DNA from 3 places in the Paenibacillus sp. Mc5Re-14 genome. Region 1 is predicted to be linked to each of the others. Evidence: riboswitches for the same ligand, from Rfam matches in the RefSeq annotation. Region 1 holds a riboswitch; each other region holds the start of a gene.
The links. A riboswitch is a leader RNA that binds a small molecule or an ion and turns the genes downstream of it on or off. The one in region 1 is predicted to bind glycine.

Region 1 (3,282 bases):
ACCACCGAGGGAGGATGAGATCCCAAGTGGCTGCGCGTCTCCTACAACAATATCCGCGCCTTGCTTACCAGGGGTCTCTAGCAAGCCTAGTGCCAGTGGATTGGCACTAACAACCATAAGCCCTTGATGCGCATGGATGAGGTCAGCCATCGGCTTCAGATTTTCCACGGCTCCGAAAAAGTTGGGATTTTGGATCAAAACAGCCGCCGTCTGTTCCGATACGGCCGTTGCTAGCGCATCGACATCCGTTACGCCATCCGAACAGCCGATTTCCACAATGTCCAGGTCCAATCCGCGTGCATAGGCTGCCAATACCTGACGTGCCTCTGGATGGACAGACCTTGATACGATAAGCTGTTTACGACGCGTGGCGGAAGCGGCCAATGAGCCCGCTTCCGCCAGAGCTGTAGCCCCATCGTACATGCTGGCATTAGCTACCGCCATACCTGTCAATTCGCAAATATACGACTGGAATTCAAAAATGGCTTGCAGCTCGCCCTGGCTTACTTCCGGCTGATAGGGGGTGTAGGCTGTGTAAAATTCGGAACGTGAGGTGATGTGTTGGATAACGGATGGAATATGATGATCATAAATACCTGCACCAAGAAAGCTGGCATGTGTATCTGTATTGGCGTTTCGTCCGGCCAGCTCGGCCATGTGGCGAGTTAAGGCTCTTTCGTCGAGCCGAGAGGAAAGAGGAAGTTCCCCTTGGTATCGAATAGCCTCTGGAATGTCACTGAATAAATCATCAATGGATGATACGCCCACCACACGCAGCATTTCGGTTTGGTCTTGTTCGGTCATGGGGAGATAGCGATGCTGCTTCATAGGTTCTGGCTCCTTTCGAAAAGCAAAATTTAGATAGTAAATTAGTTAATACATAGTCTTAATTGGAAAATCCAGAATTTTATATCTGACATGATCGCTTTTTTAGAATGAAGAGGATTAAGATCAGCGTAGCCGTTTATAAAAGGGGGCTGGGACCACTTCCGCACGCAGGCGTTTACCACGAATTTCGACCTCCAGCGGTGTCGATAGGGTGCTAAAACGACTGTCCACCAGGGCCAGCCCCAGATTACGCTTCAAGGTGGGCGATTGAGTACCCGTTGTGACCTCACCGATGCGTTGACCTTCAGCGAACACCGGATAATGAGCGCGCGGGATACCGCGGTCAATCATTTCCAGCCCGATCAACTTGCGAGGAATTCCTTGTTCTTTTTGACGTTGCAGTGCTTCCCTGCCGATAAAATCTCCTTTGTTCAACTTGACGAAGAAACCTAAACCAGCCTCAAGCGGTGAAATTGTGGCAGATAACTCCTGTCCGTACAACGGGAGCCGTGCCTCGAAGCGCAGCGTATCGCGAGCACCAAGTCCAGCGGGAATCAGTCCATACGATTCACCGCAACGAAGCAAACCATCCCACACGGCGGGTGCTTCCTCAGCAGGGATATAAAATTCAAAACCGTCTTCGCCGGTATATCCAGTTCGCGAGACAAGTGCTTTTGCTCCGAACAATTGCACGTTCTCATGGAATCGGAAAGATGCCAGATTCGTAATATCTGTATCTGTCACGGCTGCGGTAATACGTGCTGCTTCCGGTCCTTGTAATGCCAGCAATGCTATCGCATCAGACACATTCTCCAGATGAACCGATGCTGGTACGTGGCGTATGAGCCAATCCCAATCTTTGTCGATGTTGGAGGCATTCACAACGAGCATGTAGCGCTCTGGTCCTTTGCAATATACAAGCAAGTCATCCACTACGCCTCCATCGGGGTAACACAGGAGTGAATATTGTGCTTGGCTCGGTTCCAACTGGCTGACATCATTCGTAGTTACCTGTTGCAAAAAAGCCTCAGCTTCTTTGCCTTCAACCAAGAACTCGCCCATATGCGATACATCGAATAAACCTGCACGTTGTCGGACGGCCTCATGCTCCTTTTGAATGCCGCTAAACTGAACGGGGAGTTCCCACCCGCCAAAGTCAATACAACGAACCCCGGGCTGCGTCCCGTAGGACGAATATAGTGGTGTTCTTCGCAAATTAGACATTTTTTCACTCCTATCCAGTGTAATCGGCTAAACAAAAAAGACAGGCTAAAAGAAACGTATAGACGGCAGTCCATACTCTTCTTTCAGCTCTGTCCTTGATACCAGAAAGTTACCCCGGTGTGAACCAGGTTTCCCCTTGGGTGATCCGCTCTTTTCACGGATGCTCTCCAGAGATGCGTCCGGCAGAGGTCCTTTTGCCTGAGAGATTCACCTGCAATGCAAGTTTACTCCTTCGGCGCTACCTTTTGGATCAACGGTATGTTACCCGGTTTTGCAGATAACAACTTGATCCGATTCGCGTGCCCAACTGTCTCACAAACGACAACAGCGATGCGAATATTTTTGGTAGTCTCTCCCTCCGCGTTCATCCGCGTTTGCAGTTGTCGAGGTATTTTCAAAAGCAATTACTATAACCCATTAATACGCAAATCCATTCAAAATGTCAATAAAAATGTCATATAAAACAATATGAAAAACATTTATTATATAAATAAGGATATGTAAGCGTTTGTTACAAGTTATCATTTTTTTATGGACTGCGCTATATGAGTTGGTATGAAGTATTTTTGTTAGTATTATTGACATGGATGTTCTTGTTGTCATAATCTTAACCTGTCTAATACAGGTGATCAAAAGCATTTTATTCATGTGGAAGTGAGGCGAAGCAGGATGAGTGAAGTGAAACAGCAACTTTGGTATACAGACGAACATGAGTGGGTTCAGCGCACAGTGGATGGGACGTTGCGGATCGGCATTACAGACTTTGCACAGCATCAATTGGGTGATATTGTTTTTGTGGAATTACCTGGGGCGGGAACAACGATTGGACAGGGGGCGGAGATTGGTACAATTGAATCGGTGAAGACCGTATCCGATCTTTTTGCTCCGGTGACGGGAACCGTTTTGAAAGTAAATGAAGCTCTGGAAAGTACACCTGAGCTGGTGAATGAATCACCCTATGAAGAGGGTTGGATGATCGAAGTAGAGATGAGCAATGATGTCGAGGAAGCTCTGGGCAAGTTGCTGTCTGCGGAGCAGTACGAGCAGTTGATTTCGGATGAGCAATAATGAGCAATACAGCATGAAATAATAGCGCTTTATTCTGATTTTTTATATGGATATTGAATTAAATAAGAGCATCGTTAGTCCGCTCAGTTTTTGTATAAAATAGTCGCTATGACCTGACATAGCGGCTATTTTTTTGTTGTCTTTTAGAAGACGTATTTACGT
Region 2 (3,282 bases), 2.0 Mb from region 1:
TTTGACCGATGTGTTGCGAGTAAGGGATTCGGTCAAACGCTTGCCGGTCGGTGTCTGGGCCAAGCCGCCTTTGGCGGTCTCGCGGTGCTTTGACGGCATTGCGCTGCCGACTTCAAGCATCACGTCAATGACTTCGTCAGACGGAATGGCGCTGCGCACACCCGCCAAAGCCATATCCGCTGCGGCTAGCGCAGTCACGGCTCCCAGCCCGTTGCGCACGATACACGGAATCTCGACGAGTCCGGCGACGGGGTCGCATATCAGACCGAGCGTGTTCTTGAGCGCTAGGCCTACGGCGTGAACGGCCTGCTCAGGTGTGCCACCGCGTAGCTCGACCATAGCGCCAGCGGCCATCCCGATGGCTGAACCAATTTCAGCCTGACAGCCTCCCTCCGCGCCGGAAATGAAGGAATTGTTGGCGATGACGTAGCCAATGGCTCCGGCTGCGAACAAGCCGTGCACCATATGCTCATCATCCCAGCCGAACCGCTCCTGCGCACTAATGAACACACCGGGGATGACTCCGCATGAACCTGCAGTGGGCGTGGCGACAATGCGCCCCATGGACGCATTAACCTCCGACACGGAGAGCGCATAAGCCATGGCGAGCGCGGAGGCATCGCCGGAGCAGGTTTCCCCAGTCCGCAGATATTCGGCTAAGCGCTTGCCGTCGCCGCCCGTTAATCCACTGCGGGATACGGTGTCTTGCGTCTGACCGCGATGAACAGCCTCTTTCATGACTTCATAATAATCAGACATTTGGCGGAAGATTTCTTCTTCCGTTGAATTCGTCTCTTGTACCTGCTCTTGAATCATCAGGCGGCCAATCGTGGTGGATTCCTCAGCGCATATAGCGCTGATTTCATGCAGATGGCTAAATCGCATCAGATTCAGCTCCTTTTTTCAAATTAATCATTTTAATTTCGTACATATGTGGTAAGGATCGTAGGTTTGCGATTAATTCAGCCGTAGGAGGACTGTCCGTTTCGATGGCGGTAAGTGCTTCTCCATCCCGACCTTTGCGATCCACGTGCATATAGGCAATGTTAATGTCAGCAGCGCCGAGCGCTGAAGTCACTGCACCTAATGTACCGGGCTTATCCGAGTGAAGAAGCACCAACGTAGACAGCTCTCCGGTCAGGTTGACTCGGAATTCGTTGAGCTGCTGGACATGGATGCTGCCACCGCCGATGGAGGAACCCAGCAGTGTACGCTGATCCTCACCCTTCCACAGCTCAAAACGGACGGTGTTCGGATGGGGGGCGGGTAGTCCGCTTACGGCAAATTCTACGGCCATACCGGCCTGCTCCGCCCATTGCTCGGCATCTGGAATTCGGTGGTCGTCTGTATCGTAATTGAGCAGTCCTGCGATGAGCGCCAGGTCTGTACCGTGTCCTTTGTATGTGTCGGCGAAGGAGCCGTACAGTGTCATGCGGGCACGGTCAGGCTGCGTCCCGAGCCAGTGACGGGCAACGCGTGCAAGCCGCACCGCGCCTGCAGTGTGTGAACTGGAAGGTCCGGTCATGGCCGGACCGATAATGGAAAATACATCTTTGAAACGCATGGTGTGGCCCCCTGTATGTTCTAGTACCATAGTATATGGTATTTCCGCGTTTTTGCGCGGCTATGACGGTTCCTAATGCTGACGTACAATGTGAGCGCAAAAAAGGACAGGATAAGGAAGTTTCCCTTATCTCTGTCCTCGTTACCTGAGAGTTTCGTGCGGTGTCCTTACCGCCTTACCCCTTGGGTGGCTTGCGCTCTCTCCAGAGTTGCGTCAGATGACGATACATGGACCTGAGAGATTATCCGCCAGCCGGGTGTTGGCGTCTTGCTCCTTCGGTGCCGCCAGCGTGTAAGCCCCTGGACAGACTCTCCCGTCATCTTCATTCGCGTATACCGTTCTACATATCTTTCTTAGCGTAATGTATGCTGTGCTCGGTGTCAATCGCAGGGTTCAATTTTTACATAAACAAGTGAGTTTCCGATAAATAAGAATAAAATTTACATAATTATGGATGAAATCAGGAAGGAATTAGAAGATTGATAGCTAATCTGATAGAGGACAATTACATTTATGGAATTATAGGAGGGATATTGACGTATGGTAAAAGGCTTGCGGTTCACAGGTTCACGTTTGAAAGGGGTGCTGCATCTGGCAGCGATCGTATCGCTGCTGATCGGGATCTTCGTTCCATTCGGTCAGGTCAAAGCGGAGGGAGCACTGACAGTAGCCGAGGCACTCCAGCGCCAAGGCAGTGGAGGCACAGTGACGGTGGAAGGTTACATCGTCGGACATGCTACCGGATCGAAAACGGCTAATTTTTCTTCTCCGTTTGCGAATGATTTTAACGTACTGATTGCCGACCAGGCCAATGAACGAAGCACGTCTAATCTATTGGATGTACAGCTGACATCAGCGTACAGAGGGCAATTTGGGCTAACAGGCCATCCTGAGCTGATTGGCAGCAAAATCCGTGTGACGGGTACACTTGGCGCCTACAATAATTTTGGTGGAGTGAAAAGTCCAAGCACTGTTGAACTGGTGAACGGAAGCGAGCCGGGGGAACCAGGTGAACCTGGCGAACCTGAACCTGGAAATCCGGGTCAACCCGGTACTACACTGCCGGATGGCAAAGGCAAAAAGGTGCTGTTCGATAATACGCACGCACAGACGGCTGGGGCAGCAGATTGGGTTATTGAAGGCGCCTTCTCCGACTTTGCCAATGGATTGCGTAATGTAGGTTTTACAGTGGACCAACTGAACCGTCCCATTCCTTTTACTTATGGAGAACAGGCCATAACCTATGATAAGCTGCGCCAATATGATGTGTTCATCATCGGTGAGGCGAATGTTGCCTTTAAGGCATCCGAGCAGGCTGCCCTGCTGCAATATGTGAATAACGGGGGAAGTGTCTTCTTCATCTCCGACCACTATAATGCGGACCGTAACAAAAACCGTTGGGATTCCTCTGAGGTTATGAATGGCTACCGTCGTGGAGCCTATACTAATCCGGCCAAAGGGATGACTACAGAAGAAGCAGCATCACCGGCGATGCAGGGGTTAACTAGCTCCGATTGGCTGGCAACCAACTTTGGTGTTCGTTTCCGTTATAATGCGCTTGGCGACGTGAATGCTACGGACATTGTAACCGCAGATCAATCCTTTGGCATTACCAAGGGTGTACGCTCGATTGCCATGCATGCGGGATCTACGCTGGCTATTATTGATCCTACCAAAGCCAAAGGAATTGCCTATATCCCTACAGGTACGAAAAAATG
Region 3 (3,282 bases), 220 kb from region 1:
CGCATACCATTGAACATGCACTATCTGCTGTATATGATATTCCTCATGCTGGCGGTCTAGCGATTCTGTTTCCCAACTGGATGAGACATACAGTGGATCAGGATGCTGCACGCATGAAGCGGCTGATGCTCAGTATGTTCGACTTGGACACTGTAGGTAAAACTGACAGAGAAATTGCCTTGGAAGGTATTGACCGTCTAAGTGCGTTCTGGACAAGTCTTGGTGCCCCTTCTACCCTGGCCGATTACAACATTAATGATGAAGAATTGGAAAACATCGCAAGCATTGCGGCCCGTGAAATGGAGTACGGAGGTTTCGGTAATTATCAAAAGCTGAAACAGGAAGATATTTTAGCTATTTTGCGTGCATCGTTATAACAATTAAAAGGGAGTGTCCTCAAGCCTGTGATGGCTGAGAGCACTCCCTTTTATTATTTATGAATTGATCGTTTGTCCTTTTTCTTCTACTTGGATAGCCGCCCCTACATTGGCACCTGCAAGAATGCCCTTTTTCTTATTAGGATACAAAGAGTTCATATAAGTGCGAGTTTCGGCAACGACAATTCCCGACAAGCCGAGCAATGCAATCAGGTTCGGAAAAGCCATCATTGCGTTAAAAATATCTGCCAGCAGCCAGATGGCATCGAGCTTGATGAACGCGCCTCCGGCAACCAGTATGATGAACAGATAACGGTATGGTTTAATCCACTTGACCCCAAGCAAATATTCAACACAGCGTTCCCCGTAGTAGTTCCAGCCAAGTATCGTTGTGAACGCAAATAAAATAAGGCTAATCGTCACGAGCTCTGCTCCAGCCGGAAAGGCACTGGAAAACGCATGTTGAGTCATCAGACCTCCATCATCATTTCCACTCCATATTCCCGTAACCAGCAATGTAAATCCTGTCAAATTACAAATAATCATCGTATCGATAAAAACGCCCGTCATGGATATTAGTCCTTGTTCTGCGGGCCATTTCGTCTTAGCTGCTGCTGCTGCGATTGGCGCACTTCCCAAACCAGCTTCATTTGCAAAGATCCCTCTGGCAACTCCGCTTCGCATCGCCAGCATAATCGTGGCTCCGGCAAATCCACCCGTCGCAGATGTTGTCGAGAAAGCCCCTTGTAATACTAGTGCGATCGCATGAGGAAGCTCTCCTGCAAACTTAATGAGTACGATTAAACAAACCACGATATAGAGCCCCGACATGAATGGAACAATCTTTGTGGATACCTTGGCGATACTTTTGAGTCCTCCAATCGTAACAACAGCCGTCAACACGGAAATAATGATTGCTGTAACTACTGTTGGCACGCCAAAACTACTTTCCGTAGAAGAAACGATAGCCTTTACTTGCGGAAAAGTACCGATTCCAAATAGTGCTACAAGAATACCAGAAAAGGCAAACAACATCGCCAGCGGCTTGAAACGGCGGCCAAGCCCGTTTTCAATATAATACATCGGTCCACCCGAAAATTGTCCGTTCCGGTCTTTAACACGGTATTTAACGGATAATAACCCTTCCGCATATTTGGTTGCCATCCCGAAAAAAGCTGCAACCAGCATCCAGAATAATGAACCGGGCCCACCCAGTTTGATCGCTGTTGCGACACCGACGATACTTCCCGTACCTACAGTAGCTGCGAGTGCCGTACTCAATGCTCCAAAGCTACTGACATCCCCGCTGCCTTCGTCCGGCGCTTTACCAATTAGCTTGAGCGCTAAGGGCAATCGAATAATCTGAAGCATCTTCAGACGAATCGTTAGCCACAACCCAGTGCCCATGACGAGAATTAGAAGCGGCGCTCCCCACATCCAACTGTCAATTGTTTCTAATAAATGTACCAAATTCATTTCAACCCGCTCCTCCAGCATATTAAAAAACAAAAAAGAGTCAAATCCGTTGATTCGACTCCTGGAGAGGTTAAAGGCACGAAAAATAAACCAATTTGTACAGGATTTTATCTCTAAAAAGCCTAGAGTATTCCCTGTCACAGGTTATTCGCGTCTCTGTCCTTTTGCCTGAGAGTTTAAGCAGATGATAATCTGCGGTGCACCTTCGGCGCCCAATTAAGGGTCTCTCCAGAGTTCTGTCCGTTTACGGTCCCTGCTTGTTGCTGTAAATCAGCTTAAGCACCTGAGAGTTTTGCCCCTTCGGTCGGAACTTTCGTTCCATCTCCCGCAAACATCAACCAGACATATGAAATTTTTATTTATTATACAGAAAACTTTCAGCGTATTACAAGTGAAAAATTTGTGAAGCCCTCTGACGAATCAATAGGGTGTCTATACAAAAAGCGGGTACAGCAGATTGCATCCTAAGGATTTTCTCTGCTGTACCCGCCAAAACGATATAGAATTACAATTCTTCACCATTGGTTGCTATCACATTTTTATACCAGTTAAATGAGTCCTTTTTGGAGCGTTGGAGCGTTCCGTTACCGTCATCATCCAGATCAACGTAAATAAATCCGTAGCGCTTGGACATTTCGGAAGTAGACATGCTCACAAGGTCGATAGGACCCCAGCTGGTGTAACCAATCAGATCAACACCGTCAGCAATGGCTTCCTTCATTTGGGCAATATGCTGACGCAAGTAATCAATGCGATACGTGTCATGCACAGAGCCGTCCTCTTCTACCTTATCGTACGCACCCAGGCCATTTTCCACGATGAACAGCGGCTTTTGGTAACGGTCATAAAACGTATTTAGTGTAACACGCAGGCCGATCGGATCAATCTGCCATCCCCAATCGGAGGACTGCAAATACGGATTTTTCACACCGCCAATCAGGTTCCCTGCTGCCTTTTCTCCTTCTGGACCTGCCGATACGGTCAAGGTCATGTAGTAGCTAAATGAGATAAAATCAACCGTATTATTTTTCAAAATTTCAGCATCGCCGGGTTCTGTCTGGATCACAATATTATTTTCTTCAAAATAGCGGTTCATATAGTTGGGATACTCCCCACGAGCATGCACATCCGTAAAGAACAGATTCATTTGATTTTCATGCTGTGCTTTCAGAATATCCTCTGGGTTACACGTATGTGGGTAGCTTTCAATGCGAGCCAGCATACAGCCGATCTGAGCACCCGGAATGATCTCATGTCCCCGTTTGGTCGCCAGTGCACTTGCTACAAATTGATGGTGCAATGCTTGATATATCGCTTGTTGCTTGTTTTCTACACGGTCAATAACCACACCGCCGCCAGTAAACGGACTCATAGTCATGACATTGATTTCGTTAAAGGTCAGCCAGTATTTTACTTTATCCTTATAGCG

Region 2: linked by a shared signal. The riboswitch ahead of sdaAB (L-serine ammonia-lyase, iron-sulfur-dependent subunit beta) and the one ahead of gcvT (glycine cleavage system aminomethyltransferase GcvT) in region 1 are both predicted to bind glycine.
Region 3: linked by a shared signal. The riboswitch ahead of BN1546_RS17265 (alanine/glycine:cation symporter family protein) and the one ahead of gcvT (glycine cleavage system aminomethyltransferase GcvT) in region 1 are both predicted to bind glycine.

Annotation. Positions count from the first base shown of each region.
Region 1 covers NZ_CVPD01000001.1:4,020,118-4,023,399, forward strand. Annotated here, with positions in the region: gene gcvPA (aminomethyl-transferring glycine dehydrogenase subunit GcvPA) at 1-828, opposite strand, end outside; gene gcvT (glycine cleavage system aminomethyltransferase GcvT) at 952-2,052, opposite strand; glycine riboswitch at 2,229-2,420, opposite strand; gene gcvH (glycine cleavage system protein GcvH) at 2,722-3,120, shown strand.
Region 2 covers NZ_CVPD01000001.1:2,063,219-2,066,500, reverse strand. Annotated here, with positions in the region: gene sdaAA (L-serine ammonia-lyase, iron-sulfur-dependent, subunit alpha) at 1-885, opposite strand, end outside; gene sdaAB (L-serine ammonia-lyase, iron-sulfur-dependent subunit beta) at 875-1,564, opposite strand; glycine riboswitch at 1,776-1,890, opposite strand; gene BN1546_RS09385 (DUF6359 domain-containing protein) at 2,105-3,282, shown strand, end outside.
Region 3 covers NZ_CVPD01000001.1:3,795,245-3,798,526, reverse strand. Annotated here, with positions in the region: gene BN1546_RS17270 (iron-containing alcohol dehydrogenase) at 1-377, shown strand, start outside; gene BN1546_RS17265 (alanine/glycine:cation symporter family protein) at 435-1,853, opposite strand; glycine riboswitch at 2,000-2,095, opposite strand; gene BN1546_RS17260 (glycoside hydrolase family 1 protein) at 2,359-3,282, opposite strand, start outside.